Regions from separate parts of the Mesorhizobium sp. WSM4887 genome, predicted to be linked through region 3. Evidence: riboswitches for the same ligand, from Rfam matches in the RefSeq annotation. Region 3 holds a riboswitch; each other region holds the start of a gene.

Region 1 (9,774 bases), on a different contig from region 3:
TCTGGCCGTGACCGACATCGATCGCCGTGACATGGGTAGCACCACGCTCGAGCAGCACCTGGGTGAAGCCGCCGGTCGAGGCGCCGATATCGAGCGCCTCATGCCCAGAGGGATCGAGGCCGAAATGGTCGAGGCCGGCAATCAGCTTCAGCGCCGCGCGCGACACATAGGCCTGCGCCGGATCGTCGACGGCAACGACACAGTGTGGCGCGACGGGCTGGCCCGGCTTGCGGGCGACTGCGCCGTCGACAGTGACGGTGCCGCGTTCGATCGCGTCGCGGGCGCGGGAACGGCTGGCGAACAGGCCACGTGCGACGAGCAGTTCGTCGAGACGCGGACGCGCGCTGGCGGGCAAAGAGGAACTCATCGGCCTTCATTGGCGAAAGCCGGCGGCGAAGGCAATGGCAGCCCTGTTGAATATGGCGCGGGGCACGGCAGAATGCCGGTGCCTATAGTCCGCTCACCCGGGCGAGGAGGAGCCATGCTGAAGGGAACCTGCCATTGCGGCGCCGCTCACTGGACGCTGGAAGGCGATCCGGGATCGATCACCGCCTGCAACTGCACCCTTTGCCGCCGCTACGGCACGCTCTGGGCCTATGACTATGTCGACGAGCGCATCCGCATCGCAGGTCCGACGAGCTCCTACAGGAGGGTCGAGGTGGCCGAGCCCGCGCTGGAAATCCTGTTCTGTCCGAAATGCGCCTGTGTGCTCGCCTGGCGCGGGTTGCTTCCCGGCTCGAGCGGCCGCACTCGCATCGCCGTCAATGTCAGGCTGGCCCCGCCGGAGGCGGTCGCCGACCTGCCGATCGAGCATTTCGACGGCCTCGAAACGTTCGACGACCTGCCGCGCGACGGCCGCTGCGTGCGCGATATGTGGTTTTAGAAAATAGTCCGCGAGACCGGGCGCTCGACCGCCGGCATCAGGCCGTCATTGTGGGAGGCCTGCTCGCGCGGCTCAGCAGGAGCCGGCGCCGTCGGCGCGGCTTCCTGCGGCACCACCAGTTGGGGAGCCTGCTTGTAGGAGAAGCCGCCGCGGATGTTGCCCATCTTGCCGGCAACGATGTCCATCACCGCCTTTTCGAGGTTGCGATCGTAACGCGTTTCGGCTGCCACCGGCGCGGCCATGGCACTCAGCAGGGCCATGCCGCAAAGGAACGAATTCATTGTTCTTATCCCCTGCCTAGACCAGGGTTTTAGCAGGGCGCCCGTTGAAAATCGGCCAAAAGACAAGGTAACCGAACGGCCAAATGAAAACGTAAACAAACAGTTGCAACCGCAGCCAGCAAACTCAATCGGAGAGCTGAGGTTTCGATTCAGGCGCGCTGCGCCTGCATTCCATGGCCGAGTGCGGCGAAGACCGTCCGCACGATGCCGGTCGTGTCGAGGCCCGCGTCGGCATACATCTTCTCAGGCTTGGCGTGATCGGTGAACTCGTCCGGCAAGACCAGCGGGCGCACCTTGAGGCCGTTTTCCAACAGGCCTTCATGGGCAAGGAAATGCAGCACCTGGCTGGCGAAGCCGCCGACCGCGCCCTCCTCGACCGTCACGAGAACCTCATGCGAGCGCGCCAGGCGGCGGATGAGATCCTCGTCCAGCGGCTTGGCGAAGCGAGCGTCGGCAACGGTGGTCGAAAGGCCCGCGGCGCCGAGCTCCTCGGCGGCCAGCAGGCAATCCTGCAGCCGCGTGCCGAACGAGAGCAGCGCCACCTTGGTGCCTTCCTTGAGAATGCGGCCTTTGCCGATCTCGAGCACTGAGCCGCGCTCCGGCATGTCGACGCCGACGCCGTTGCCCCGCGGATAGCGGAAGGCAATCGGGCCGCGGTCGTAGTCGGCTGCCGTGCGCACCATATGGCGAAGCTCCGCCTCATCGGCGGCGGCCATGACGACGAAGCCAGGCAGCGAGGCGAGGAAGGTCGTGTCGAAGGCGCCGCAGTGCGTGGCGCCGTCGGCGCCGACGAAGCCGGCGCGGTCGATCGGGAAGCGCACCGGCAGTTTCTGGATTGCCACGTCGTGCACCACCTGATCGTAGGCGCGCTGCAGGAAGGTCGAATAGATGGCGGCGAAGGGCTTGTAGCCTTCGGTGGCGAGGCCGGCGGCGAAGGTCACCGCGTGCTGCTCGGCAATGCCGACATCGAAGGTTCGGGCCGGGAACACCTCGCCGAAGAGGTCGAGGCCGGTGCCACTCGGCATCGCGGCGGTGATCGCCACGATTCGTTCGTCCTCGCGCGCCTCCTGGATCAGGCTCTCGGCGAAGACCTTGGTGTAGCTCGGCGCGTTGGCCGGCGCTTTCGCTTGCGCGCCGGTGATGACGTCGAACTTGTTGACGCCGTGATACTTGTCGGCGGCGGCCTCCGCCGGCGCGTAGCCCTTGCCCTTCTGGGTGACGACATGGATCAGAATGGGACCGTCGCCATTATCGCGGACGTTCTTCAGCACCGGGATCAGGTGCTCCAAATTGTGTCCATCGATCGGGCCGATGTGGAAGAATCCCATCTCCTCGAACAGCGTGCCGCCGGTGACGTAACCGCGCGCATGCTCGACCGCGCGGGTGATGGCGCTGTCGGCGCGCTTGCCGAGATAGGAGGTCAGCTTCTTGCCGAAATCGCGCAGGCCGAGATAGGTCTTGCCGGAGGCAAGCCTCGCCAGATAGGCGCTCATCGCGCCGGTCGGCGGGGCGATCGACATGTCGTTGTCGTTGAGGATGACGATCAGGCGGGCATTGAGCGCGCCGGCGTTGTTCATCGCCTCGTAGGCCATCCCGGCGGACATGGCGCCGTCGCCGATGACGGCGATGACATTGTTGCGGCCGCCCGCAAGGTCGCGGCCCATCGCCATGCCGAGGCCGGCCGAAATCGAAGTCGAGGAATGCGCTGCGCCGAAGGGGTCGTATTCGCTCTCTGCGCGCCGGGTGAAGCCGGAGAGACCGCCTTCCTGGCGAAGCGTGCGGATGCGGTCGCGGCGGCCGGTCAGAATCTTGTGCGGGTAGGCCTGGTGGCCAACGTCCCAGATCAGCCGGTCTTCCGGCGTGTTGAAGACATAGTGCAGCGCAACCGTAAGCTCGACGACGCCGAGACCGGCGCCAAGATGGCCGCCGGTGTGCGACACCGCATCGATCAGCTCCGCGCGCAGTTCGGTCGCCAGCTGCGGCAGCTCGCTTTCATCAAGCGTCCGCAAATCCGCGGGGATGCGGACTTTGTCGAGGAGCGGCGTGTCAGGCTTCGGGTTCACTCTGGGACGGCCTGTCAACTTAACCTTGGGTTAACCTTCAAATATGCGCTTTGCTATGCGCGAGATAGGCTGACGGCGCGCCAATGTAAATGCGTGTCAGTGACGCGCCTGGCGCAGAATGTCCATCCTGCGCTAACCTTCCGGCAGCGGAATGAATTCTTCCTCATCGCCAGGAACGATATCGAAGCGGCCCGTCTTCCATTCTTCCTTGGCCTGCTCGATGCGTTCTTTCGAGGACGAAACGAAATTCCACCAGATATAGCGCTTGGAGCCCAGCGACGCTCCGCCGAACAGCATGAAATGCGCGCCGCGCTCGGACGACACGACGATTTCCTCGCCCGGTTTGAACACCAAAAGCCGCTCGGCCGGGAAACGGTCGCCGGCAATCGAAACCTCGCCCTCCAGCGTGTAGATGGCGCGTTCCTCGGCGTCGCCGGGGATTTTGACGCTGGCGCCCGCCGCCAGCCGCAGATCGGCATAGAGCGTTTCCGAGGCGGTCGCGACGGGCGAGCGCAGCCCGGAAAATTCGCCGATGACGACGCGGCCGCTAACGCCCTCGGCATCGATTTCGGGCAGTTGGACGACCGACGTGTTCGCGAACACCGGGGCGATTTCTTCCTTGCTGTCCGGCAGCGCCAGCCAGGTTTGCAGGCCGGAAATCGACATCGGCGCGCGGCGCAATTCCTCGGGCGTGCGCTCGGAATGAACGATGCCGCGGCCGGCGGTCATCAAATTCACGTCGCCCGGCGCGATCACCATTTCGGTGCCGAGCGAGTCGCGATGCCTGATCTTGCCGTCGAACAGATAAGTGACGGTGGAAAGCCCGATATGCGGATGCGGGCGCACGTCGATCGCATGGCCGGCGCGCAGGATGGCCGGACCCATGCGGTCGAAGAAGATGAACGGACCGACCAGCCTGCGCTTCGCCGTCGGCAAGGCGCGGCGAACCTCGAAGCCGCCAATGTCCTTGGCGTTCGGAATGACCATCAACTCGATCTGGTCGCAGGCGAAGGCGTCGCCGGCCTCAGGATCGTTGCCCGGAAAGAAGCTCATGACCGGCGTCAGGCGAAGCGGAGCGCGGATCGGGCCTTCGCCTTGGCGGCCTCTTCCTCGCGGTTGCGCGGATGCTGGGTGGTTTCGAGGCTGTCAAGCAGCTCGCGCGCGGCGGCGGCGATCGCCTCGACGGCGTGGTTGAAGGCATGCTCGTTGCGCTTGGACGGCTTGGTCGCGCCGCTCAGCTTGCGAACGAACTGCAGCGCCGCGTCATGGACCTCGTCGTCGGTCGCCGGCGGATCGAAGTTGAACAGGGTCTTGATGTTTCGGCACATGCTTTAACTCCTTACCTGCTTTCTGCCCGAACCGGTCTGACATTGTGCACCGAGGTGTGTTGAGATTCAGGTCAGACCGAGCCGAAAATGGCGGGTTCCGAGAACCGGACCGGAGCGTACTTGAAGGACGTGAGCACCGGAACCGCAGAAAGCCGCGTTTGCAGGCGGCCTCACCTGAATATCAATACACCTCACTCGGCGTCGAGCGGCTCCGTTCCAACCGGCTTGCCGTCGCGCGAGAGCCTGATCTTCTCGACCTTGTCCTCGGCGGCCTTGAGCAAGCGGTCGCAATGAGCCTTCAGCGCCTCGCCGCGCTCGTAGATCTTGATCGACTGGTCGAGCGGAACGTCGCCGCGCTCCAGATCATCGACGATCTTCTCCAGCGCGTCGAGCGCCTGTTCGAAGCTCATCGCCTTGACGTCTTGGTTAGCTTCATCAGCCATCATTCATCCCTTCATCAGCCGCCCGACATGGGCGGCGACCGAAAATGCCAATCCTTGCAGATCGTAACCGCCCTCCAGCAGGCTGACGAGCCGGTTGCCGCTGTGGCGCCCGGCGCGCTCCATCAGCTGGCCGGTCGCCCAGTCGAAATCATCCTCGGTCAGGTTGATCGCGGCCAGCGGATCGCGATGGTGCGCATCGAAACCGGCGGAAATGATGATCAGATCCGGCTGGAAGGCGTCGATCGACGGCAGCACGCGCGACAGGAAGGCGTCGCGGAACGTGTCGCTGCCGGTGCTCGGCGCAAGCGGCGCGTTGACGATGTTGCCGGCGCCGGTCTCGCTCTTGGCACCGGTGCCCGGATAAAGCGGCATCTGGTGGGTCGAGCAATAGAGCACCGACGGATCGTCCCAGAAAATGTCCTGCGTGCCGTTGCCGTGATGCACATCCCAATCGACGATGGCGACGCGCTCGGCCAGATGCTTCTCCTGCGCATAACGGGCGGCGATCGCCGCGGTGTTGAACAGGCAAAAGCCCATCGCGGTCGCTTTTTCGGCGTGATGGCCGGGCGGACGCGCGGCAACGAAGACATTGGCGGCACGGCCCTCGAACACATCGTCGACGGCGGCGTTCGCCGCGCCGATCGCCGTCACCGCGGCCTGCCAGCTTTTCGGGCTGGCGCTGGTGTCGGCATCGATCGAGACGATCCCCGTCTCGGGAATCGCAGCGCGGACACGGCCGACGAAATCCTCCGGATGCGCGTAAAGGATAGTCGCCTCGTCGCCTTCCGGCGCCTCGACGCGGTCGAGGGCCGAAAAAGCCTCGTCGTCGAGCACGCGCTCGATGGCGCGCAAACGGTCGGGCCGCTCGGGGTGGCCGGGCGGCGTGAGGTGTTCCAGGAATACGGGATGAGTGTAAAGACGAGTGGTCATGGCGCCTAATCTAGGCACCTGTCGCACGGATAGCCATGTTTCAGCGCCGAATGATTGGGGAAATCGCGCCCAATCGTGTCGCTGGCGGCATTGGCCCGGCTTCGGCTTCGCGATAAGGTCGCGTCGCTGCCTGGTGCCCGCAACGCGGGAGAATCGGGAACACGGTTGAAATCCGTGGCGTGCCCAACGCTGTGAGGGGGACCGCGCCGGCAAACGCCACTGTCCCAGACGGGAAGGCGCCGGATGCGGGTCGATCCCGAGCCAGAAGACCGGCCCGGCAGACATGGTCATCCGCATGGTCAGGCGGAGGACTGCTTATCGCAAGGGGACAAGCGATGCAGGCACGAACAGCCGCCGCCGGCGGCGATGACTTTGACCAATTGGCGCGCGACGCCGTCTACCGGGCCATGTTCACCCGGCGCGACGTGCGCAGCCATTTCCTTACCGACGATCTCGACGACAGCGTTTTGGCGCGGCTGCTCACCGCGGCACACCACGCGCCGTCGGTCGGCTACATGCAGCCCTGGAACTTCATCATCATCCGGGACGCCACAAGGCGGCGGCAGGTGCGCGACCTTTTCCTCGCCGCGCGCGAACAGGAACTGCCGGCGATCGAGGTGGAGCGGCGGGCGCTCTACCGCAAGCTGAAGCTCGAGGGCATCTGCGAAAGCGCGCTCAACCTCTGCATCACCTGCAACCGCCAGCGCTCGAAGAACTCGCCGCTCGGGCGCTGGCACAATCCGGAGATGGACCTCTACAGCACCGTCTGCGCGGTGCAGAATTTCTGGCTCGCGGCGCGGGCGGAAGGCGTCGGGGTTGGCTGGGTGAGCATCATCGAGCCCGAAGCGCTGAAGCGACTGCTGTCGATCCCCGAGCACGTCACGCCGATCGCCTATCTCTGCGTCGGCCGCGTCTCGGAATTCGCGCCAAGGCCCGACCTCGAAGCGCATGGCTGGGGCAAGCGCCTGCCGCTGCCCGAGCTGGTGATGAGCGAGACCTTTTGCGGCGCCGGCGAGGCGCCGCTCAAATCGGCGATCGCTCGTCTCGGAGAACGATTGAAGCCTTAGAGCCGCTCGGCGTTCCATAGACCCGCACCAACCGCAACGCGCCGTTCGCGTTTGCGCAATGGCGCATTGGCAGGCCTGACCGTCGTTGCCCGCTCTCAGAAACCGGGGATTGTTCGCGCATCGCTTGACAACGTGACGGTTCTTCTTGGCGTGATTGGGCCGGATCTCCGCACTCGCTTCCTCACGGCTAACCCTGTGCCAAGCGATGTCGTTCTCGGGCTTCAACGTCTCGCGAATTCACCGGCGTTCGCAATTAAATTCTGTCTTCTCATGTGAATAGGCAGATTGAGCTGGGCTACGGCGCTTATTGTCGGGCGATAGATGAGACCCGGCGCGTTCCCATGAACTTTTTTGCAATAGATCGGTCCGCCGAACATGAGGGCGAAGCGGAATGGGAGCGCATCCGCGCAAAATACCCGCCGCAAGAACCATTCCTCAACTTGAACAACGCCGCGGTCAGTCCCCCACCGACTGTTGTCGAGGAAGCGACGGTTGACGCCTACCGCTTCATCAGTCGCAATTCCGACTACAATATGTGGAGCAAGCTCGACACAGCACTTCCTCATATCAAACGCGAGCTGGCGGAACTGATCGATTGCAGCCCCGGAGAGATCGCGCTGAACCGGAATTCGTCGGAGGGTCTTTCGACAGCGATCTTCGGAATACCGCTGACTAAGGGCGATCAAGTGCTGATCTCGCCTTGGGACTACCCCAGCGTTCGTGCGGGCTGGCTGCAGCGGCAACAGCGCGAGGGCATCGAGGTTGTAAACTGCACCTTCGACCTCATGGACAGCGACGACGACATCATCGAATCCTATGTTCAGGCGATGACCCCGCGTACCCGCGTCCTGCAGCTGACTCACATGTACCACTGGAACGGGCGTGTCCTGCCGGTGAACCGGCTCTGCGAGATCGCGCGGGAGCGCGACATCATGACTGTCGTCGACGGTGCCCAGACTTTTGCTCAGATGCCGGTCAGCTTCCGCGAACTCGATTGCGATTTTTTTGTCACCAGCCTGCACAAGTGGCTCGGTGCTCCTATCGGCAACGGGATGCTGGTCGTCAGCGAACGCCGGATCGATACCACCTGGCCATTGCTTGCACCTTTCGACCAGCCCGCGGTGCACATAGACAGGTTCGACCATTAGAATCTCGGCACCTACAATTCCGCTGTCCAGGCAGGAATCGCGCCCGCAATTCAATTCCACAAGGCGATCGGCGCGGAACGGATGCATGCGCGACTGCGCGAACTCACCCGATATTGGGTAGGTCTCGTCCAGGACATTCCCGGTTTCAGGCTCCATACGCCGACCGACACGGACAGCCTCGCTGCGATAAGTCTGTTTTCGATCGACAGCATCGACATGCAGCAACTCGAGCGCGACCTTCGCGAGAAACACCAGGTCCACGTGAAATACCGCAAGGTCGAGCACGTCGAGGGTTTGCGGGTTTCGCCACACATTTACATGCTTAAGCGCGATCTTGATGCCTTCGTCGCCGCGCTGCGAAGCGCTGTGGAGTGAACCGACGAATTTTCTCTGGCTGTGCCTGACCTTAGCCGTCTGCTGTCTGGCGAATAGCGTTTTCGCAGTCGAGGGGTGCAGGATGGCAGCGCCGCTATTTGCGCTTAAAGCTGCCCAGGCCTGCACCCCGACAAGAGTTCAATAGTTTCGCTCAAGGCCGTGAGCGTGGTCTGCATTTTTGAGGTCTATCAATGCGCCAAGTCTACGTGAGTGGATCCTATCTACCGGAAAGCGAGGCCCGCATCTCGGTCTTCGATCGGGGCTTCCTGTTCGCCGACGGAGTCTATGAGGTCACGCTCGTTCTTGATGGCAAGCTCGTCGATTTTGCCAGTCACATGGCGCGCCTGCGGCGATCGCTCCGTGAGCTCGATATGCCGTTCTCCCTGACCGAAGCAGATCTTTTGAAGATCCACAGGGAGCTCATTGGACGGAACAATGTATCCGAGGGACTTGTTTATTTGCAGATCACCCGGGGCGCGGCCGACCGCGATTTCATATTTCCTACTCGGGATACGCCGAACACCGTGGTGCTCTTCACACAAGAGAAGGCACTTGTCGAAAATCCGGTCGCCATACGCGGCCAGCACGTCATAACCGTGGAAGATCTCCGGTGGCGGCGCTGCGACATCAAAACGGTGCAACTCCTGTATCCCTCCATGGCCAAAATGCAGGCGAAATCACGCGGCGCCGATGACGCATGGCTAGTGAGGGATGGTTACGTCACGGAAGGCTCTTCCAACAACGCCCATATCGTGACTTCGGATGGGACGATCGTCACGCGGGATCTCTCGAGCGATATCCTGCACGGGATTACCCGGGCAGTCGTTCTGCAGTGCGCAAGTGAACTTCATCTGCGGGTGGAGGAGCGCCCATTCACAGTAGTAGAGACCAGACTTGCGACGGAGGCGTTTTCAACGTCATCATCCGGGCTGGTGAACCCGGTGGTCAGGATGGATGGTGCGCCGATCGGCAACGGGCTGCCGGGCTTAGTCACCCGGCGGTTGCGACAAATTTATCTCGATAGAAGCCGAGCATCGGCGATCTAGCGTTGATCGTCGACCGTGTTCTCTGCGGCGTCAAACCTCGATACGCAACCTGCCGGTGGCGTTACTCAGGGCGCATATGGACCGCGCTAACTCAAGCACTCCTGACGCCAGCCCTGCACGTGAATAGCTCGCCCGAGCACTCGCGGCGCCCAAGTAGCTTGACAAGGCCGCTGCTAGACTGGCGTTCGCGCCAGATGCTAGCGGCGATCC
Region 2 (9,774 bases), on a different contig from region 3:
CAGACTTCGCGGCCAGTCCGGCTGGGCCGTGATCCTTCAAAAGCTCGCGCCTGCGAGGGTCGCGTTCTGCGGCAGCTTTCATCTGAAGTCTCCCCGTGTGCAGAGGCACTTCCGCCATATACCGTACGACTGCTGAACACGGCTGCCAACCCAAGCAGTTGCCGCCTGTTCCGCAAAGGCGGTGTTTTGCCCGATGGCTGGACGGGCCGCGGAAGACATAGGGCGCGGCTCCAGCCTGACCAGACGCCGTCTCGGCATGCTCGCGCTCGCCGATCGCCCGCCAGGATGGTGACAAGGCGTGCGGCGCGTGCATTGTACTGCGCAGGGAATTGCAGCCGACCTGCGGAGGAAGCCTTGTCCGAGATTGCAACCATCCTTTCCATCCTTGGCGTTTTCCTGCTGGGGGCGATGAGCCCGGGGCCGAGCTTCGTCGTCGTCTCGCGCATCGCGGTGGCCGGCGAGCGTACGGATGGCCTGGCGGCGGCGATCGGCATGGGCATCGGCGGCTTCATCTTCGCCATCATCGCGGTCGCGGGCCTGACCGCGCTGCTCGTCCAGATCGCTTGGCTGGACATTTTCCTGCGCATTGCCGGCGGCGCCTATCTGTTGTGGATCGGCATCAAGATCTGGCGCGGCGCCAATCAGCCGATCGAGATCGCGAACGATGCCTCGGCGCGCGCCGGCTCGTTCTGGCGGGCGCTGCGTCGCGCGCTTCTGGTCCAGCTCGCCAATCCGAAGACGGCGATCTTCTACGCCTCGATGTTCGCGGCCATGCTGCCGGCCTCGCCGCCGCTCTGGATGCTCTTGGTCCTGCCGCCGCTGCTCTTCCTCAACGAATTCGTCTGGTACGCGGTCGTCGCCTTCGCCTTTTCCTCCAGCCGGCCGCGCGCGGCCTATCTCGGCACCAAGCACTGGATCGACCGCGCCGCCGGCGCCGTGGTCGGCGCGCTCGGGATCAAGCTGATGTGGGAAGGCATGGCCGCCGCGCGGCGGGGTTTTGCCGGGTGAGGTGAGGTCGAGGCCCGAGCGGGCAGGCAACATCTCTCGCCGAGATCGTGAAACCTTCTGATTTTTGAGCCGTTGTCGGCTGATGTCTGAAGCAAAGCTCAAGCCAAGATCGGCCGACGGCGCCCAGCCGCGCGGTGCCGGGAAGTCGCGCCCCGCAAAGACGGGCGCAGCGAAGGCACCCCCGGGCAAGACGCGGCCGGAAAAGTCGCCGCCGGAAAGCTTGCATCCGGAAAGACCCCGCGAAGAGAAGTCGCAACCGAAGCAATCGCCCGAGCACGAGGAGCCGGCCGAAGCGACGCCGGAGGCCGTCGGCGAACCGGCGCCGCCGCCGCCGGAATCCGTCGAGCCCGGTCCGAAGCTGACGCCCGAGGAGGCCGAGCAGGCGCGCAGGAAGTACCTGTTTAGGCGGTTCTGGATCAGCGGGCGCGGCTACTGGGGCCGGAATGGCGACAAGCTCGCATGGCCGTTTACGATTGGGCTGCTGGTGCTGATCTGCGTCAATGTCGGCTTCCAGTATGGCATCAATGTCTGGAACCGCGCCTTCTTCGACGCCATCGAGCAGCGCAATGTCCACACCGTCTATATGCTGAGCGCCGTCTTCGTGCCGCTGGTTGCCGGAAGCGCCAGCCTCGTCGTCGTTCAGGTCTACCTGCGTATGACGATCCAGCGCCGCTGGCGCTCCTGGCTCACCACATCTGTCATCGCGCGCTGGCTGGCCAGCGGCCGCTACTATCAGCTCAACCTCGTCGCCGGCGACCACTCGAACCCCGAAGCCCGTCTCACCGAAGATCTGCGCATCGCCACCGAGTCCCCCGTCGATTTCATCTCCGGCGTTCTCAACGCCTTCCTGGCGGCCTCGACCTTCATCGTCGTGCTGTGGACCATCGGCGGCGCGCTCACCTTGCCGCTCGGCCGCGAGAGCATCACCATCCCCGGCTTCCTCGTCGTCACCGCGGTCATCTACGCCGCCATCACCTCGACCTCGATGGTGGTCATCGGCCGCCATTTCGTGCAGCTTTCGGAGCGCAAGAACCAGGCGGAAGCCGAATTCCGCTACACGCTGACACGCGTGCGCGAAAACGGCGAGAGCATCGCGCTGCTCGGCGGAGAGGCGGAGGAGCGCAGCGGAATCGACAGGAATTTCGGCCATGTGCTGAGGCAATGGGCGCTGCTGACCGGACAGCACATGCGCACCGCGATTGTCTCGCAAGGGTCGATGCTGTTCGCGCCGGTGGTGCCGGTGCTGCTCTGCGCGCCGAAATTCCTCGAAGGCTCGATGTCGCTCGGCCAGGTCATGCAGGCGGCCTCCGCCTTTGCCATCGTGCAAGGCGCGTTCGGCTGGCTGGTCGACAATTATCCGCGCCTGGCCGATTGGAACGCCTCGGCGCGCCGCGTCGCTTCGCTGATGATGTCGCTCGACGGGCTGGAGCGCGCCGAAGAGAGCGAGTCCTTTGGGCGCATCCGGCGCGGCGAGACGCAAAACGGCGCCATGCTCAGCCTGGACGATCTCTCCGTCACCCTCAACGACGGCACCGGCGTGGTCAAGGAGACGAAGGTCGAGATCAACCCGGGCGAGCGGGTGCTGGTCGCCGGCGAATCCGGCACCGGCAAGTCGACGCTGGTGCGGGCTGTCGCGGGCCTGTGGCCCTGGGGCGGCGGCAGCGTCAATTTCCATGCCGGCAAGCGGCTGTTCATGTTGCCGCAACGCCCCTACATCCCGACCGGCACGCTGCGGCGCGCGGTCGCCTATCCGGCCGCCGCCGACAACTGGACGGTGGACGAGATCGACGCCGCCCTCGACAAGGTCGGCCTCGGCTACCTGCGGGACAGGATCGAGGAAGAGGCGCCGTGGGACCAGACACTCTCCGGCGGCGAAAAGCAGCGCCTCGCCTTCGCGCGCCTGCTGCTGCACGAGCCAGACATCGTCGTGCTGGACGAGGCGACCTCGGCGCTCGACGAGAAGAGCCAGGAAAAGATGATGCAGACGGTGATCCAGGCATTGCCGAAGGTCACCGTCATCAGCGTCGCCCACCGCGCCGAGCTGGAAGCTTTCCACAGCCGCAAGATCACGCTGGAGCGGCGCGAAGGCGGCGCGAAGCTGGTCAGCGATGTGGAGCTGGCGCCGCGCAGGGGCAAGCGCAACGTGTTCGCGCGGGCGCTGTGGGGGAGCGGGGCGAGAGGAGGGCCGGCGCGCTGAGGGCGGCATCAAGGGCAGGCAAGAACGTCCGAGATGGTGATCGGACCGCAGGGGTCGCGCTTCGGCCGGATGGCAACCTTGACGTCACCAGAGTCCCAGGTCTGTAATCGCCGCAGGCCAGGGAGAGGCGACCCCCATGGAAAAGATCATCCTCGACTGCGATCCGGGGCACGACGATGCCATCGCCATCCTGCTTGCGGCCGGCAACCCGGACATCGACCTTCTCGGCATCACCACGGTTTCGGGCAACCACAATGTCGAGAACACCACGCGCAATGCGCTCTCCGTATGCACGGCCTACGGCATAAAGGTGCCGGTGGCGAAAGGCTCTCCCGGCCCGCTGATCATCGACCAGGTGCTGGCCGTCGAGATCCACGGCGAGACCGGGCTCGATGGCCCGGAGCTGCCGCCCGCCTCGTTCGAGCTCGACAAGCGCCATGCCGTCGACTTCATCATCGAGACGGTCATGGCGCATGAGCCGAAAACCGTCACGCTGGTGCCGGTCGGGCCCTACACCAACATCGCTCTGGCCGTGCGCAAGGAGCCGCGCATCGTCGAGCGGGTGAAGCGGGTCGTCGCGATGGGCGGAAGTTTCACGCGCGGCAACATCACGCCCGCGGCCGAGTTCAACGTCTATGCCGACCCGGAGGCCGCAGACGTGGTGTTCCGCGCCGCTTGGGACGTCACCATGGTGGGGCTCGACCTCACGCACCAGGCCTTGGCCACCCCCGACCTGCAGGACAGGGTGCGCGCTGTCGGCGGCCCGATCGCCAAATTCATTCTCGATATCTGGGAGTTCATCGCGACCACGCATGGCGGCCTGCTGCAGATAGCCCATCCCGCCGTCCATGACGCCTGCTGCGTGGCGGCGATGATCGATGCAGGCGTCTTGACCACCGAGAAGGCCGATATCCGCGTCGAGCTTGCCGGACGGTGGACCAAGGGCATGACGGTCTGCAATTTCGAGAAGCTGGGCGGCATGCGCCATTTCGGCGGCACGGCGAGCGAGCAGGTCGATTTCCGCCATACCGTGGCGATGAAGCTCGACCATTCGAAATTCTGCGACCTGATTGTCGATGCGCTCGAGCGCCTCACCAGTCAAAAGGCGTGAGGCGCTCCAGGGGCAAGGCCTAGCCGGCCCTCACAGCAGGAACGATTGCCTGTCGCGCAATGTGGCGCTGATGGCGGCGATGCCGGTCTCGATCTCGCGCTTGTTGGCCAGGATCGCATCGCCGGCCGCACCCTCGACCATCGATCGCAACAGGTCGGCCTGGCCGACCAGCACCGCATCCTTGTCGGCCAGCGCGACGAGCGTTGCGGCTTCGAGCCGGTAGCGCGGGCGCCTTGCCGCCCTGGGCGACTCTCAAGCCTCCAGGCCCGCGCACGCCAGGAAGTGGGGGAGAATTGGCCCGGCGAAGCCGAGACGGCCATTTCGACGAGAGCCCGGCGGTCGGCATCAGCAACCGGCGCTGGCACGGTGGTGTCCTTGTTCTATTGCATTTTAGTTGAAACTAATTTGAAAGTTACCCGCTAGCAGCGCGTAAGCGAGCTCAAACTTGCCCTGCTGTCGACAGCTAAGTTGAAAGGAGAAGTCCTAAGCCTTTTTCAGTGCTTGGCGTTGCCGAGACCGCTTTTCTATCATTCGTCTTTCGAGCGGCCTCCAGCCGCGCCGGTCACCACCGAGGCCGATGCCTGGCAGGGCGAGAAGTAGCCATCGCTCGGCGCATTCGCGCGACGAAGGCTTCGCAGACCGCTGTCGAGCGGACGCTCGATGAGGAGCCACACAAGGTTGGCCTTGGAACAAAGGTCTGGCCATGAAAAAATACCTAGCAGCCGCGCTGGCGATCGCCATCCCGATCGGGCCTGCCTCGGCGCTTGACGTCGGCGTCGGCGGCAAGGTCGGCGGCATCGGCGTGGGCGCCGGATTGGGCGCCGGTTCGCAAGGCGTGTCGGCGGGCGTGGGCGCCAGTGCCGACGGTGTCGGCGGCGCAAACGTCGGCGCATCGACCGGCGGCGGATCGCTCGGCGTCAATGCCGGCGGCAATCTGGGCAGCACCAGCACAGGCGAGTCGACAAGCGTGGGCGCCGCCGCCGCGGGCGACGATCCTTCCGCCGTCAGCGGATCGGCTGCCTCTGCGCAGAACCCGGCCGCGGTGCCGACAGCCCCTGCTTTGGCCAAAAGCGCGACGCAGACCATTGTGCTGCCTCCAGTGCTGAAGCCCTCCAGATCCGCCGGCGGCGACCTCCGGCGGGTCACCAAAGGCTATCGCATCCCGCCGCTGTCACCTCCGAAGACGATACCGGGCACGCCGGCCGCCGTAGTGCGCGCCTGTCGCGCCGCGATCGCGGCGGCCGCCAAGCCCCTCGGCGCCGTGCGTGTTTACACGGTCAGCGCCGGCCCCTTGCGTCAACGCCGAAGCGGGCTCAACGCGCCGATCGAGGTGCGCATAGACTATGACAGGCGAGGCGGCATCGAAGTGAGGCAGGCGAAAGTCGGCTGTCGCCTAAATGCGAAGGGCGCGGTCACCGCGGTGATTTAGAGGCAAAGGCACAACGGCCGTTGCCATCCTTCCTGCCGGTTGCAACCTCGGCGGTTTGGCAATTCCTCGCCCCCACAAGGTGGACGGGAGAGGTGGCTCGGCGCAGCCGAGACTGAGCGGGGGAGCGCCATATCCGATAACCCTGCCGACCGCAGGCGCGGACCTCAGCCGGCTGCAGACAAGGCGCCCGCGCTTCGGCTAGAGTTCCGCCGGGCGCAAAAAAATCATCGAAGGGGAGCATCGCGATGAACGAAGTCAGGCCGATCGCCGAGATCGCCAGCTATCACGCCCATATCTACTACGGCGGGGAAGCCGAGCGGCAGCATGCCGAATGGCTGCGCCAGCGCATCGCAGAACGGTTCCGCGTGCGCCTGGGCAACTGGCGCGACGAGCCGGTCGGCCCGCACCAGCAAGCCATGTACCAGGTCTCCTTCGCGACCGAGATTTTTGCCACGCTGGTTCCCTGGCTGATGCTGAACCACGGCGGCCTGAGCATCCTTATCCATCCCAACACCACCAACCCCAAGCGCGACCACCTTATCGACCCGATCTGGATCGGCCGGGCACTGCCGGTGAAGGGCGACGTGCTTGGCGAGGAGGACGAGGCAGAGGAAGCGCTGGAGGTGAATACCGAGCCGACGCTGGGGGTGTGAGGGGGGCGCGGCGATCTCGTCACGATGGCGTGAGAGGCGGCTGGCCGTCGGAGTTGTTGATTGACTGGCCAACCGCGGTGTGGCGAATTCGCGCCGATGGTTCCCTTCGGGGATCAAAAGGGAACGCGGTGCGGAGAAATCCAAAGCCGTGGCTGCCCCCGCAACTGTAAGCGGCATGCCGTTTTCACGATGCCACTGGCTGCATGGGCCGGGAAGGCGAAAGCGGCGGCAATCCGCGAGCCAGGAGACCTGCCATCATGGACGTCAAAGCAGAACATCGGACGGGGTGATCCGGTGTGCGCGCCTGGCCGGACGGCGGGGCGAGTTCCCTGCGATGACAGGCAACGTCAAAGGCAGAACCATGCTGATCCAACTATCGAAAATGCTGAACAAAACCGCGCCCGACCTGAAGGCCAGGCTGATTACAATCTACGGCGCGCTCGCCATTCTCAACGTCGGGGCGTGGCTGTGGGCTTTCGTCGCCTTCCACGACAAGCCGACATTGCTTGGCGTCGCTCTCGTCATTTATGGCCTCGGCTTGCGCCATGCCGTCGATGCCGACCACATAGCGGCCATCGACAATGTCACGCGCAAGCTGATGCAGAACGGCAAACGGCCGGTCTCCGTCGGTTTCTTTTTCGCACTCGGCCATTCGACGATCGTCGTCATCGTCGCTGCGGCTATCGCGGCGGCAACGTCCCTGCTCGGCCGTTTCCAGAGCCTTCAGGAGATTGGCGGCACCATCAGTACCGGCGTTTCCGCACTCTTCCTGCTCGCCATCGCGGCGATGAACATCGTCATCTTCTTCTCGATCTACAGAAGCTATCGGCGGGTGCGGGCCGGTGGGGCGTTTGTCGAGGAGGATCTGGACCTGCTGCTCAACAATCGCGGCTTCCTGGCCCGCGTCTTCCGCCCGATGTTCCGGCTGGTGTCGCGCAGCTGGCACATGTTCCCACTTGGTTTCCTCTTCGGCCTTGGCTTCGACACCGCGACCGAAGTCGCCATGTTCGGCGTGTCCGCGGCACAAGCGGCCAAGGGCGTGCCGTTCGAGGCCATTCTGGTCTTCCCGGTGCTTTTCGCGGCCGGTATGTCACTGGTCGACACGACCGATGGTGTGATGATGCTCGGCGCCTATGAGTGGGCCTTCGTCAAGCCGATCCGCAAACTGTACTACAACATGACGATCACCCTGGTGTCGGTCCTTGTCGCAGTACTGATCGGCGGCATCGAGGCGCTCGGCCTGATCGGTGACAAGTTCGGTCTGTCGGGCGGCTTCTGGAACGGCGTCGGCACGCTCAACGACAATTTCAACAATCTGGGCTTCGCCATTATCGGCATCTTCATCGCCGCCTGGGCGATCTCCTATGTCGTCTACAAGGCCAAGGGGCTGGACGATGTGGAGATCGGATCCGCAGCAAAGAATTCATAAGCCGCCGGCGGCGGCTGGCTGCAGCAGGCCAGCCGCATCTCTCTGCCATCAGACGCCGGCGGGCTGCCAGCCTGCCGCCTTGAATGCCTCGGCATCGGGAAGCCGATGACGGCAAAGGTCGATCGCCGCCCCGTCAGCGGTGCTCGGCTTGACATTCTTGTTCCCATTTTGTTCACTGTTGGCAGACAGCGACAGGAGATCGCCGGCCCGTGCGCACGCGCTTCAAAGGCATGCTGAGGAGCCGTAGCCCAAGCCTTTGGAAGTGTGACGGAATTCTGCGCTTGGATAAGCCAGGGGTTAAGGCCTGGGATAAGCCCCATAATCCATAAGCCAGAATCCAGAGTCCAAATATCCAGAGTCCAGAACAGAAAAGCTGGCGCTTTTCTGTTCTAAAAAAGCGGGGAAGGGGAAAGCAAAAATGGGAGCAGCGCAAGCCATTCGGCGTACGGCGCTACGGCGAGGGCTCGGCGGCGCCAGCGAGCTTCCGACGTGGCGGCGAGCCGCCCTGTTCGGTCTCCCAGGATGCAACCGGCCTCACGTCAGCCCGGCGATCTGCTCATCGCCGTCCAGCTCCGCCCCGCCGGCGACGACCACGTTGGCGAGCGGCGCCGAGAGCGTCCAGCGAACGAGGCCGGGCAGCCGTTCCATGGAGGCGCTGCCGGAGAGGCTGGTGGGGACGACGCGCTGGAGAACGACGCTGCCGAAGCCTTTATGCGGGTTGGCATCGGCGGCCGCGGGAGGTTCGGAAAAATGTTCCTCCCAGACCAGCTCGAAATCGCTGCCTTCGGGGGCCGGTGCTACCCGCCAGTCCATCCGCACGGTTCCGGCGTCGCCGGCCAGGGCGCCGTATTTCGTCGCGTTGGTGCCCAGCTCATGCAGCGCCATGCCGATGTTCTGCACCGCGTTCAGCCGCAACGTCACGTCCGGCCCGCAAGGCGAGATTCGCTCTTCGTGTCCGAACGGCCGCAGATGTTCGCGCACAAGGTCGGCCATGCCTGCGCCGCGCCAGTCGTTGAGCACCAAGAGGTCGTGCGAGCGCGACAGCGCCATGATGCGTTCGCGGATCTGGTGTTCGAACGCGCGCGGGTCGGTCGCGCGTTTGCTCGTCTCGCGGATCATGGAAAGGATCACGGCGTACTGGTTTTTGACGCGGTGGTTCACCTCGCGCATCAGAAGCTGGATCTGCTGTTCGCTCGCCCGTTTTTCGGTGATGTCGGCGGCCATGCCGAACCATTCCAGGATGCTGCCGGTGTCATCGACGATCGGGATTGCCCGTGAGGTGGTCCAGCCGGCGGACCCGTCGGCGCGCCGCACCCTGTGCTCGAGCTCGAACACGCCGCGCTCCATGATGGCGCGCTCGATCGCCGCCTGGATGCTCGCCTGGTCTTCCGGGAACAGGTATTCGTCGCGCCAGCGGATCGCCGGCCCCTGGGCGCTCGACAGGAAGCCGCGGCCGTCCAGCTCATGCATTTCCTGCCAGTCCGGGCTCATCCGGTAAACCACGTCGGAGCTGGCATTGACCAGCGCGCGAAACCGCTGCTCGCTTTCGCGCACCTTTGCTGCCGCCAGCACCCGGGCCGTGGTCTCCGAAACGATGCAGAGCACGGCTTCGACCGTGCCGTCCTGCGCCCGCACTGCGGAATAGGAGATGTCGAAATAGACCGTCTCGCCGACCAGGCCGGATCGTTCGATGTAGAAAGGCCGGTCCCTGGCCGAGAAGGTTTCGCCGGTTTCGAGAACTCCGCGCAGCAGCGGCTCGAGGTCGGTCCAGAGCTCGGACCAGTTTTCCTCGGCGGGACGGCCGAGCGCGCGCGGGTGCTTGTCGCCGATGGTCGGCGCGTAGGCGTCATTGTAGAGCGCGACAAACTCCGGCCCGCAGAAAAGCACGATCTGGGCTTCGGCGGCGAGCATCAGGTCGACCGTCGTCCTCAGGCTGAGCGTCCATGT
Region 3 (9,774 bases):
GCACCACCTTGCCGTCGAGGTTCGATACCGGGCCACCGCTTTCCTTGCCGAGCAGCAGATCGACGCACTGGCGCATGATCTTCGCCGACTGGCGCATCTCTTCCATGCGCACGAGATAACGGTCGTAGCAGTCGCCGTTCTTGCCGATCGGGATGTCGAAATCCATCTCGGAATAGCATTCATAAGGCTGCGCCTTGCGCAGGTCCCAGGCCGCGCCCGAGCCGCGCACCATCACGCCCGAAAAACCCCAGGCCCAGGCGTCGGCGAGCGACACCGTGCCGATGTCGACATTGCGCTGCTTGAAGATGCGGTTGCCGGTGAGCAAGGCATCAAGGTCGTCGACCGACTTCAGGAACGGATCGATCCACTTGCCGATATCCTCGATCAGCTTCTGCGGCAGGTCCTGATGCACGCCGCCTGGCCGGAAGTAGGCCGCATGCATGCGCGAGCCGGAGGCGCGCTCATAAAACACCATCAGCTTCTCGCGCTCGACGAAGCCCCACAGAGGCGGCGTCAGCGCGCCGACGTCCATCGCCTGCGTCGTCACATTGAGGATGTGCGACATGATGCGGCCCATTTCGGAATAGAGCACGCGGATCAGCTGGCCGCGCTTCGGCACCTCGATGCCGAGCAGGCGCTCGGCCGCGAGCGCGAAGGCATGCTCCTGGTTCATCGGCGCGCAATAGTCGAGCCGATCGAGATAGGGCACCGCCTGCAGATAGGTCTTGGCCTCGATCAGCTTCTCGGTACCGCGATGCAGCAGGCCGATATGCGGATCGACGCGGTCGACCACCTCGCCGTCCAGCTCCAGCACGAGACGCAAAACGCCGTGCGCAGCAGGGTGTTGAGGCCCAAAGTTAATGTTAAAATTGCGGACGGAGGTTTCAGCCATTGTGGCGCCTCAATTTGGCTTCGCCTTTTCATCGCCCGGAAGGACGTAATCCGTTCCCTCCCATGGGCTCAAAAAGTCAAAGTTTCTAAATTCCTGCTTCAATTCCACCGGCTCATAGATGACCCGCTTGGCCTCGTCGTCGTAGCGAACCTCGACGAAGCCGGTCAGCGGGAAGTCCTTGCGCAGGGGATGCCCTTCAAAGCCGTAGTCGGTGAGGATGCGGCGCAGGTCCGGATGGCCGGAGAAGAGCACGCCGTAGAGATCATAGGTCTCGCGCTCGAACCAGTCGGCGCCGGGATAGACGCCGGTCAGCGACGGCACCAGCGTCTCCTCGTCGGCCTGGACCTTGAGGCGGATGCGGACGTTCTGCTTCGGCGACAACAGGTGGTAGACGACGTCGAAGCGCTTGGCACGCGACGGATAGTCGGCGCCGCAAATGTCGATGATCGAGACGAACTGGCAGCGCGGGTCGTCGCGCAGGAAGGTCGCGACCTCGGTCAGGTTGCCCGGCTCGACGCAAACCGTCAGTTCGCCATAAGCAAGCACCGTTTCGCCGATGCGGCCGGAGAGCTTCTCGCCGAGATAGGTGGAGAGTTCGTGCAACGCCAAGGCCATTGGTTCACCGTTCGATCGTGCCGGTGCGGCGGATCTTCTTCTGCAACAGGAGAATGCCGTAGAGCAGCGCTTCGGCGCTCGGCGGGCAGCCGGGGACATAGATGTCGACCGGCACGATGCGGTCGCAGCCGCGCACCACCGAATAGGAATAGTGATAATAGCCGCCGCCATTGGCGCACGAACCCATCGAGATGACGTAGCGCGGCTCCGGCATCTGGTCATAGACCTTGCGCAGCGCCGGCGCCATCTTGTTGGTCAGTGTGCCCGCGACGATCATGATATCGGACTGGCGCGGAGACGCGCGCGGCGCGACGCCGAACCTCTCTGAGTCATAGCGCGGCATCGAGGTGTGGATCATCTCGACCGCGCAGCAGGCGAGACCGAAGGTCATGAACATCAGCGAGCCGCTGCGCGCCCAGGTGATCAGCGCCTCGGTCGAGGTGACAAGGAAGCCCTTGTCGGCCAGCTCATTATTGATCTCGAGGAAGAAGGGATCGTCCTCCCCCACCGGCCTGCCGGTGTTGGGATCGATGATGCCCTTGGGCTTCGGCGCGACGAGGGTGCCTGAACTGTCGTTCAATCCCATTCCAGCGCTCCTTTTTTCCATTCATAGGCAAAGCCGATGGTCAGCACCGCCAGGAACACCATCATCGACCAGAAGCCGAGCATGCCGAGCTTGGAGAAGGACACCGCCCACGGGAACAGGAAGGCGACCTCGAGATCGAAGATGATGAACAGGATCGACACCAGGTAGAAGCGGATGTCGAACTTCATGCGGGCGTCGTCGAATGAGTTGAACCCGCATTCATAGGCGGAAAGCTTTTCCGGATCGGGATTGCGGTAGGCAACCAGGAACGGCGCAACGATCAGCGCCAGGCCGACGACCATCGCCACTGCGATGAAGAGCACGATGGGCAGATACGAACTTAGGAGTGCGCTCATGCGGCGGCTTTCCTTCGGCGGCCAGTTCACTTTGATTACAGCAACGGACTCTAAGGCGGAAGCGTGACAGTTTAACCCGCTGAACCGTTTTAGGTGGCCTATGCTGCGACGCGGCGAGGGTTAGCGCAGCGGTTTCGGCGACGCAAGTCAAACCTTCTTCAAAATCCGGCCCTGGACGCCATATCGGAAGAAACTGGTCCGATCCGCTCCTGTTTGATTTCCTTCATGTTTTACTCCACTTTTCTATCCTGACATATCTCCCGCCATTTGCCTGCTAGCATGGCCGGAATCACCGACTGGAAACCCCGGCAAAGGATCAGGGCAAGGTAGCTGGATGAAAGAAAAGATCTCGCTCGCCGCAGCAAGGCGCATTGCGCTCGGCGCGCAGGGTTTTACCGATGCGCGGCCTGTCGGCACGCCCGATCGTCGCCATCTCGCCCGCGTGCTTTCCCGAACTGGCCTGCTGCAGATCGATTCCGTCAGCGCCGTGGTGCGCGCCCACTATATGCCGCTCTACTCGCGCCTCGGCCCCTACCCGCTTGCGCTGCTCGACAACGCGGCCGTCACGCGCAAGCGAACCGTCTTCGAATACTGGGCCCATGAGGCTTCCTTCCTGCCCGTCGAGACCTATCCGTTGATGCGCTGGCGCATGCAGCGGGCCGAGAAAGGCGAGGAAATGTATCTCGGCCTCGCCAAATGGGGCCGCGAGCGCAAGGCGATGATCGAGGAGATCTACGGGCAAGTCGCGGAACGCGGGCCGATCGCCGCCTCCGACATCGAAGGCCACAAGGGCAATGGCGGATGGTGGGGCTGGAGCGAGGCCAAGCACGCTTTCGAATGGCTGTTCTGGGCCGGGCGCATCACCACCGCCTACCGGCGAGGATTCGAGCGCTATTACGACCTGCCCGAGCGGGTTCTGCCGCAGGCCATCCTCGACCTGCCGGTGCCCTCGGTCGAGGACGCGCATCGCCAATTGCTGCGCATTTCCGCCCGCGCCCATGGCATCGCAACCTATGGCGATCTGCGTGACTATTTCCGCCTGGCGCCTGGCGATACGAGAGCCAGAATCGAGGAACTGGTCGAGATGGGCGAACTGCTGCCGGTGAAGGTCGAAGGCTGGGACAAGCCCGCCTATCTCCACAAGGACGCCCGCTTTCCGCGCCGGATCGAGGCCCGCGCCCTGCTCGCGCCCTTCGATCCGGTGGTATTCGAACGCACCCGGACGGAAAAACTCTTCGGCTTCCGCTACCGCATCGAGATCTACACGCCGGCCGAGAAACGCCAGTACGGCTACTACGTGCTGCCTTTCCTGCTCGGCGACCGGATCGTTGCCCGGGTCGATTTGAGAGCTGACCGGCCGGCCGGCGTGCTGCGCGTCCATGCGGCTTTTGCCGAAGCCGGCGCTCCCGCCGAAACGGCCGCACAGCTCTTCGATGAGTTGAAACAGATGCAGGCATGGCTCGGCTTGGAAACCATCGAGGTGACGCCGGCCGGCGACCTTGGGCCGGCGTTGGCCGACATTTCGGTGTCGTAGCCGCGCGTTGACATGCCAGCACCTCTAAGCCTAAATCCGCCGCAGACGGTCTCCTCCCGGCAAGGGGAGGAGCCAAGAGGGAATGCGGTGCGGGAAAACCCAAATCCGCGGCTGTCCCCGCAACTGTGAGCGACGAGCCTCAGCCGAAAACCACTGGGATGTTTCCCGGGAAGGCGGCGTAAGGCGACGACCCGCGAGCCAGGAGACCTGCCGTCTGAGACATGAGAATCCGATCGCTCGGCGGGTTTTCCGGGCAAGGAGCCTGGTTTTGGATCGCAACGTCAGTTTTCCGGCTAATACCGCGGACACTTCGTCCGAACCCCGCGACGCGCTATCGGAAGTGACCGTCATCGTCTGCTCCTCCTGCCGCGATGAGACCGGTTCGGACGCGCATCCGCGCGCCGGCGCCCTCCTTGCCGAAGACGCGCGCCGCGCCGCGCCGGACGAGAAAATCCGCATCCGCATCGTCGAGTGTCTCGGCAATTGCAAACGCCGCCTGAGCGCGGCGCTGCTGCGCGACGGCTGCTGGAGCTATGTCTTCGGTGACCTGGAAACGACCAGCGGCGCCGACCTCGTCATCGGCGCAAAGCTCTTTGCCACCTCGACCGACGGCCTCATCCCCTGGCGAGGCCGGCCCGATTCCCTCAAGCGCGGCCTGGTTGCCCGCATCCCTCCCCTCGACCTGCTGAAGGACTGACATGACCGCATCCCTCTCCCGTGTTCCCTGCACTGTCGTCACCGGCTTTCTCGGCGCCGGCAAGACCACGCTGATCCGCAACCTGCTCGAAAACGCCAAGGGCAAGCGGCTGGCGATCATCGTTAACGAATTCGGCGATGTCGGCATCGACGGCGAGATCCTGAAAGGCTGCGGCATCGACACCTGCCCAGAGGAAAATATCGTCGAGCTCGCCAATGGCTGCATCTGCTGCACCGTCGCCGACGATTTCGTGCCGGCGCTCGACCAGATCCTGTCGCGCACGCCGAAGGTCGACCACATCCTGATCGAAACCTCCGGCCTCGCTTTGCCGAAGCCGCTCGTCCAGGCCTTCCAATGGCCGACGGTGAAGAGCCGCGTCACGGTCGATGGCGTCATCGCGGTGGTCGACGGTCCGGCGCTGGCCGACGGCCGCGTCGCCTCCGACATGGACGCCCTGCAGGCGCAGCGCGCTGCCGACGATTCCCTCGACCACGATGATCCGGTCGAAGAGGTGTTCGAGGACCAGATCGCCTGCGCCGACCTCATCATCCTGTCGAAGAGCGATCTGATGGACGCGGCGGGCTCAGTCCGCGCCAATGCCGTTATCGGCGAGCACGTGGCGCGCGCGGTCAAGGTCGTGCCGACCGCACAGGGCAAGGTCGACCCGTCGGTGCTGCTCGGTCTTGGCCTCGCCGTCGAGGACGACATCGAGAACCGCAAGACCCATCACGATGACGAGCTCGACCATGAGCATGACGATTTCGACTCCTTCGTCCTCGATATCCCGTCCATCGCCAGTCCGGATGAGCTGGCAAAGCGCGTCGCTCTCGCCGCCGAGCAGGAAAACGTTCTGCGCGTCAAAGGCTTTGTCGAGGTGGGCGGCAAGCCGATGCGGCTGCTGCTCCAAGCCGTCGGCCCGCGCGTCAATCACTATTACGACCGCGCCTGGACGCCGGACGACGACCGCCGATCGCGGCTCGTCGTCATCGGCCTCAAGGGGCTGAACCGCCCGGCGATCGAGCGTATCCTCGCCGGCTGAGGCAAGACCGAACCGCGATGCACATCCTCACCACGACATCCGCCTCGCTCGACGATCTCGCCGAGCCGATCGACCTCAGGCAGACGCCTGCGGATGTCGTGGCCCTGTCCTTCACCGACAGCGATCTCGCCGGCCTCGCCGCTGCGTGGAAGGCCGACGCCGCGCGGCTGCCGTCGATGCGGCTGGCAGCACTTCGCGATCTCCGCCATCCGATGTCGGTGGACCTCTGGATCGACAGCGTTGCCCGTCACGCCAAGGTGGTCCTCGTCCGCATCCTGGGCGGCTACGACTGGTGGCGCTATGGCTCCGACCAGCTCGCCGCGGTCGCACGCGAGCGCGGCATCAAGCTGGCGCTGCTGCCGGGCGAAAGCCATGACGAGGACCAGCGGCTGATCGAAGCCTCGACCCTGCCGCGCGCCGAACTCGACGCCCTGCTCGGCTATTTCCGCGAAGGCGGCCCGGCGAACATGAGCGCGCTGGTGCAAAGACTGGCAAGGCTCGCCGGGTCGGATACGGCCGTGGCCGAGCCGGTGAGCGTGCCGAAGGCGGGGTACTATCAACCAGGAATCGGAGTTGTCGCGAAATCAGTCTTCTTGAACGTCGGCGATCCGTCACACCTCCCTCTGTCCGGCAGGAGAGAGGGGGGTGTGGCGGAGCTCAACATCGACAGCGTCGGTGCCCCCGTCATCCCCATCCTCTTCTACCGCTCGATGCTGCTTGCCGCGGACGTCGCGCCAATCGATGCACTCGCAGATGCCCTTCGCTCGCAGGGCATGACGCCAATGCCGATCTTTGTTTCGAGCCTCAAGGACCCGGTATCGCTGGCTTTCGTCGAAACCGCCATCACCTCGTTGAACCCGTCCGCCATCGTCACTGCAACCGCCTTCGCTTCCGGTGCCGAGCCTGGTGCCGAAACGCTCTTCGACCGTGCCGGCGTGCCCGTGTTCCAGGTCATCGTCGCCACGACGCGGCGCGAAGTCTGGGAGAAAAACCAGCGCGGCCTGGCGCCCGCCGACCTTGCCATGCATGTCGTGCTGCCCGAGCTCGATGGCCGTATCCTCGCCGGCGCGATCTCCTTCAAGGGCGAGATCGACGCCGATCCGGCGCTGGCCTTCCGCGCCTTCGCCAGCCGACCGGAAACGGATCGCGTCGCCCAGGTCGCCGCTCGCGTCGCGGCGATCATTCGCCTTCAACGGACGGAGCGGGCGGAACGCAAGCTGGCGATCCTGATTCCGGATTATCCAAGCGCGCCCGGACGCACCGGCTATGCTGTCGGCCTGGATGTGCCGTCGAGCGTGCTCGCCATGCTGCAGGACCTGAAGGAACAGGGCTATGCGGTTGATGGGATTCCACAATCGCCACGCGGGCTGCTGGATGTGTTGGAGGTGGGTGGACTTGGTCTCACCTTACAGGAATATCTCGCCTTTTCGGCAGCGCTTCCCGAAGGTGCACGCGACACGGTTGAGGCAGCGTGGGGGAGAGCCAACGACAAAGCTCACGTCAATGCGCCCCCCTCTGTCCTGCCGGACATCTCCCCCTCTAGGGGGGAGATTGCGCCTGCATCGATGCTTTCGCCAATCATCAACGCTGGAGGAGAAGCGCCGTCAGCGAAACTGCCAATCTCCCCCCTTGAGGGGGAGATGTCCGGCAGGACAGAGGGGGGTGTTCAAGCGCCTCCTTCCGCAAGCTTCCCCTTCCGCGCCGCCATCTTCGGCAACGTCACCGTGGCGCTGGCCCCCGACCGTGGCCGCTCCGCAGACCGCCGCGCTGACTACCATGACCCGACCCTTCCCCCGCGCCACGAGCTGATCGCCTTCGGCCTGTGGTTGCAAAAGTCGATCGGCGTCCACGCCATCGTCCATGTCGGCGCGCATGGCACGCTGGAATGGCTGCCGGGCAAGACGGTCGCGCTCTCCGACACCTGCTTTCCCGAGATCGTCACCGGCTCGCTGCCGGTTGTCTATCCCTTCATCGTCTCCAATCCCGGCGAGGCGGCGCAGGCCAAGCGCCGCATCTCGGCCGTCACGCTCGGTCACCTGCCGCCGCCGCTGACCGGCGCCGGGCTCGACGAGGCGCAACAGAGGCTTGAGCGGCTGGTCGACGAATACGCACAAGCCGACGGGCTCGACCGCCGCCGCCGCGACCGTCTGGCCAGGCTCATCGTCGAGACAGCGGAGAAATCCGGGCTGGCTGCCGAAGCCGGAGTTGCCGGAACCGATGTGCCGGACGAGGCGCTGCGCCGCATCGACGCGTGGCTGTGCGACCTCAAGGATTTTGCCGTCAAGGACGGGCTGCATGTCTATGGCCGCGCGCCGGAAGAAGAAGCCGATCCACTGCGCCGCCAAAGCGCCGAGACCGAAAAAGACGCCCTGCTCGCTGCGCTCGACGGGCGTCACATCAAGGCCGGACCGGCAGGCGCGCCGGCGCGCGGTCGTTCCGATGTCCTGCCCACCGGCCGCAACCTTTTCACCTCCGATCCGCGCACCATGCCGACGTCGACGGCCTATGATCTCGGGCAGGCGGCGGCGGAAGAAGTCGTGCGCAGCTACATGCAGAGCCATGGCGACTGGCCGCGCTCGTTGGTCATCGACCTCTGGGGCTCCGCCTCGTTGCGCACCGGCGGCGAGGAGATCGCGCAAGGCCTGGCGCTGATGGGCTGCCGGCCGCAATGGGATGCCGCAACGGGCCGCGTCACCGGCATCGAGGTGATGCCGCCGGCCGCCCTCGGCCGCCCGCGCGTCGACGTCACCTGGCGCATCTCCGGCCTGTTTCGCGATATGTTCCCGACCCAGATCGCGCTGATCGACGCCGCCGCCAGCGCCGTCGCCGGTCGCGACGAGGACGATTCGGAAAATCCGCTTGCCGCCGCGGCCCGTGCCCAAGGCAAAATTGGTCCGCGCATTTTCGGCACCTCGCCCGGCACTTACGGCGCCGGAGTCGAGGAATTGCTGTCGCGCGGCGAATGGAGCGCGCGCGAAGAGATCGGCCGCGCCTATCTCGAAGCAACCTCGCATGCCTATGGCGGCGCCGACGGTGAGGCCATCTCCGCGCCCGGCGTCTTCGAGGGCCGCATCGCCGACGCGGACCTGCTTGTCCACACCGGCGACGACCCGGGCCGCGACATCCTCGAAGGTTCGGCCGATGTCGCCTTCATCGGCGGGTTTTCGGCCGCACTTGCCGCGCTTGGCAGGAATGCCGATGTCATCGTGCTCGACACGACTGATCCTAAGAAGCCGAGGCCGCGATCGGTCGGCGAAGCGGTGTCGCGCGTGGTGCGGGCCCGCGCCGTCAATCCGCGCTTCATTGCCGGGCAGATGCGCCACGGCCCCCGCGGCGCCTCGGAATTCGCCGAGACGGTCGACCGCCTGGTTGGCTTCGCCGAGACCACGCATGCCATATCGGGCGCGCTGATCGAGGCGGTGCACGACGCCTATATCGGCGATGCGGAAGTCCGAGCCTTCCTGCTGCGCGAAAATCCCGCCGCCGCGAAGGTCATCGCCGAGCGATTCCTGGCCGCTCGGCGGCGCGGTCTCTGGCATCCGCTCAGGAATTCCATCGACGACGATCTCACGGCCTTGATCGCCGAGTCGCAGGCAAGCGAGGTGGCGGCATGAACGCCTTCTCGCGCCGTGGCGCCTGCCCTGCTTTGTCTGCGCCGATGCAGACCGGCGATGGCCTGCTGGTGCGGCTCAATCCGGTTGCTGGAGGGCTTGCACCCAAGTCGCTGATGGGTCTTTGCGAATCCGCCTTGCGCCACGGCAACGGCATCATGGAAGTGACCGCTCGCGGTAGCCTGCAGATCCGGGGCCTGACCGCAGACAGCGCTGGGCTGCTGGCGGCGGAAGTGGATGCGCTGGGCATTGCCATGCGGACGGGCGTGCCGGTGGAGACCGGGCCGCTCGCGGGTATCGACCCGCAGGAGATTGCAGATCCGAGCCCGCTGGCGGAACGGATCAGGGCGGCGGCTGACGAGGCCGGGCTGACTCGACGGTTGGGGCCGAAGGTGTCCGTGGTCGTCGACGGCGGCGGGCAGTTGACGTTGGACGCAGTGACAG

What was found. Region 3 has a riboswitch for cobalamin ahead of P9230_RS03555 (DUF1636 family protein). Riboswitches for the same ligand answer to the same signal wherever they lie in the genome.
Region 1: linked by a shared signal. The riboswitch ahead of bluB (5,6-dimethylbenzimidazole synthase) and the one ahead of P9230_RS03555 (DUF1636 family protein) in region 3 are both predicted to bind cobalamin.
Region 2: linked by a shared signal. The riboswitch ahead of P9230_RS18785 (HoxN/HupN/NixA family nickel/cobalt transporter) and the one ahead of P9230_RS03555 (DUF1636 family protein) in region 3 are both predicted to bind cobalamin.

What each region holds. Positions count from the first base shown of each region.
Region 1 is NZ_JARTVP010000014.1:59,461-69,234, reverse strand. Features, by position in the region: gene P9230_RS29270 (TlyA family RNA methyltransferase) at 1-367, opposite strand, end outside; gene P9230_RS29265 (GFA family protein) at 482-883, shown strand; gene P9230_RS29260 (hypothetical protein) at 880-1,164, opposite strand; gene dxs (1-deoxy-D-xylulose-5-phosphate synthase) at 1,314-3,227, opposite strand; gene P9230_RS29250 (pirin family protein) at 3,360-4,280, opposite strand; gene P9230_RS29245 (DUF2277 domain-containing protein) at 4,289-4,555, opposite strand; gene P9230_RS29240 (exodeoxyribonuclease VII small subunit) at 4,747-4,998, opposite strand; gene P9230_RS29235 (histone deacetylase family protein) at 5,002-5,928, opposite strand; cobalamin riboswitch at 6,043-6,221, shown strand; gene bluB (5,6-dimethylbenzimidazole synthase) at 6,264-6,995, shown strand; partial or broken gene P9230_RS29225 (aminotransferase class V-fold PLP-dependent enzyme) at 7,337-8,518, shown strand; gene P9230_RS29220 (D-amino-acid transaminase) at 8,710-9,564, shown strand.
Region 2 is NZ_JARTVP010000004.1:385,412-395,185, reverse strand. Features, by position in the region: gene P9230_RS18815 (LysE family transporter) at 409-1,008, shown strand; gene P9230_RS18810 (ATP-binding cassette domain-containing protein) at 1,091-3,205, shown strand; gene P9230_RS18805 (nucleoside hydrolase) at 3,342-4,316, shown strand; gene P9230_RS18800 (hypothetical protein) at 4,347-4,490, opposite strand; gene P9230_RS18795 (hypothetical protein) at 5,020-5,745, shown strand; gene P9230_RS18790 (DOPA 4,5-dioxygenase family protein) at 5,991-6,398, shown strand; cobalamin riboswitch at 6,479-6,670, shown strand; gene P9230_RS18785 (HoxN/HupN/NixA family nickel/cobalt transporter) at 6,760-7,827, shown strand; gene P9230_RS18780 (HWE histidine kinase domain-containing protein) at 8,362-9,738, opposite strand.
Region 3 is NZ_JARTVP010000001.1:731,543-741,316, forward strand. Features, by position in the region: gene P9230_RS03530 (NADH-quinone oxidoreductase subunit D) at 1-892, opposite strand, end outside; gene P9230_RS03535 (NADH-quinone oxidoreductase subunit C) at 902-1,507, opposite strand; gene P9230_RS03540 (NADH-quinone oxidoreductase subunit B) at 1,512-2,093, opposite strand; gene P9230_RS03545 (NADH-quinone oxidoreductase subunit A) at 2,084-2,449, opposite strand; gene P9230_RS03550 (winged helix-turn-helix domain-containing protein) at 2,784-3,983, shown strand; cobalamin riboswitch at 4,013-4,213, shown strand; gene P9230_RS03555 (DUF1636 family protein) at 4,252-4,680, shown strand; gene cobW (cobalamin biosynthesis protein CobW) at 4,682-5,719, shown strand; gene cobN (cobaltochelatase subunit CobN) at 5,737-9,333, shown strand; gene cobG (precorrin-3B synthase) at 9,330-9,774, shown strand, end outside.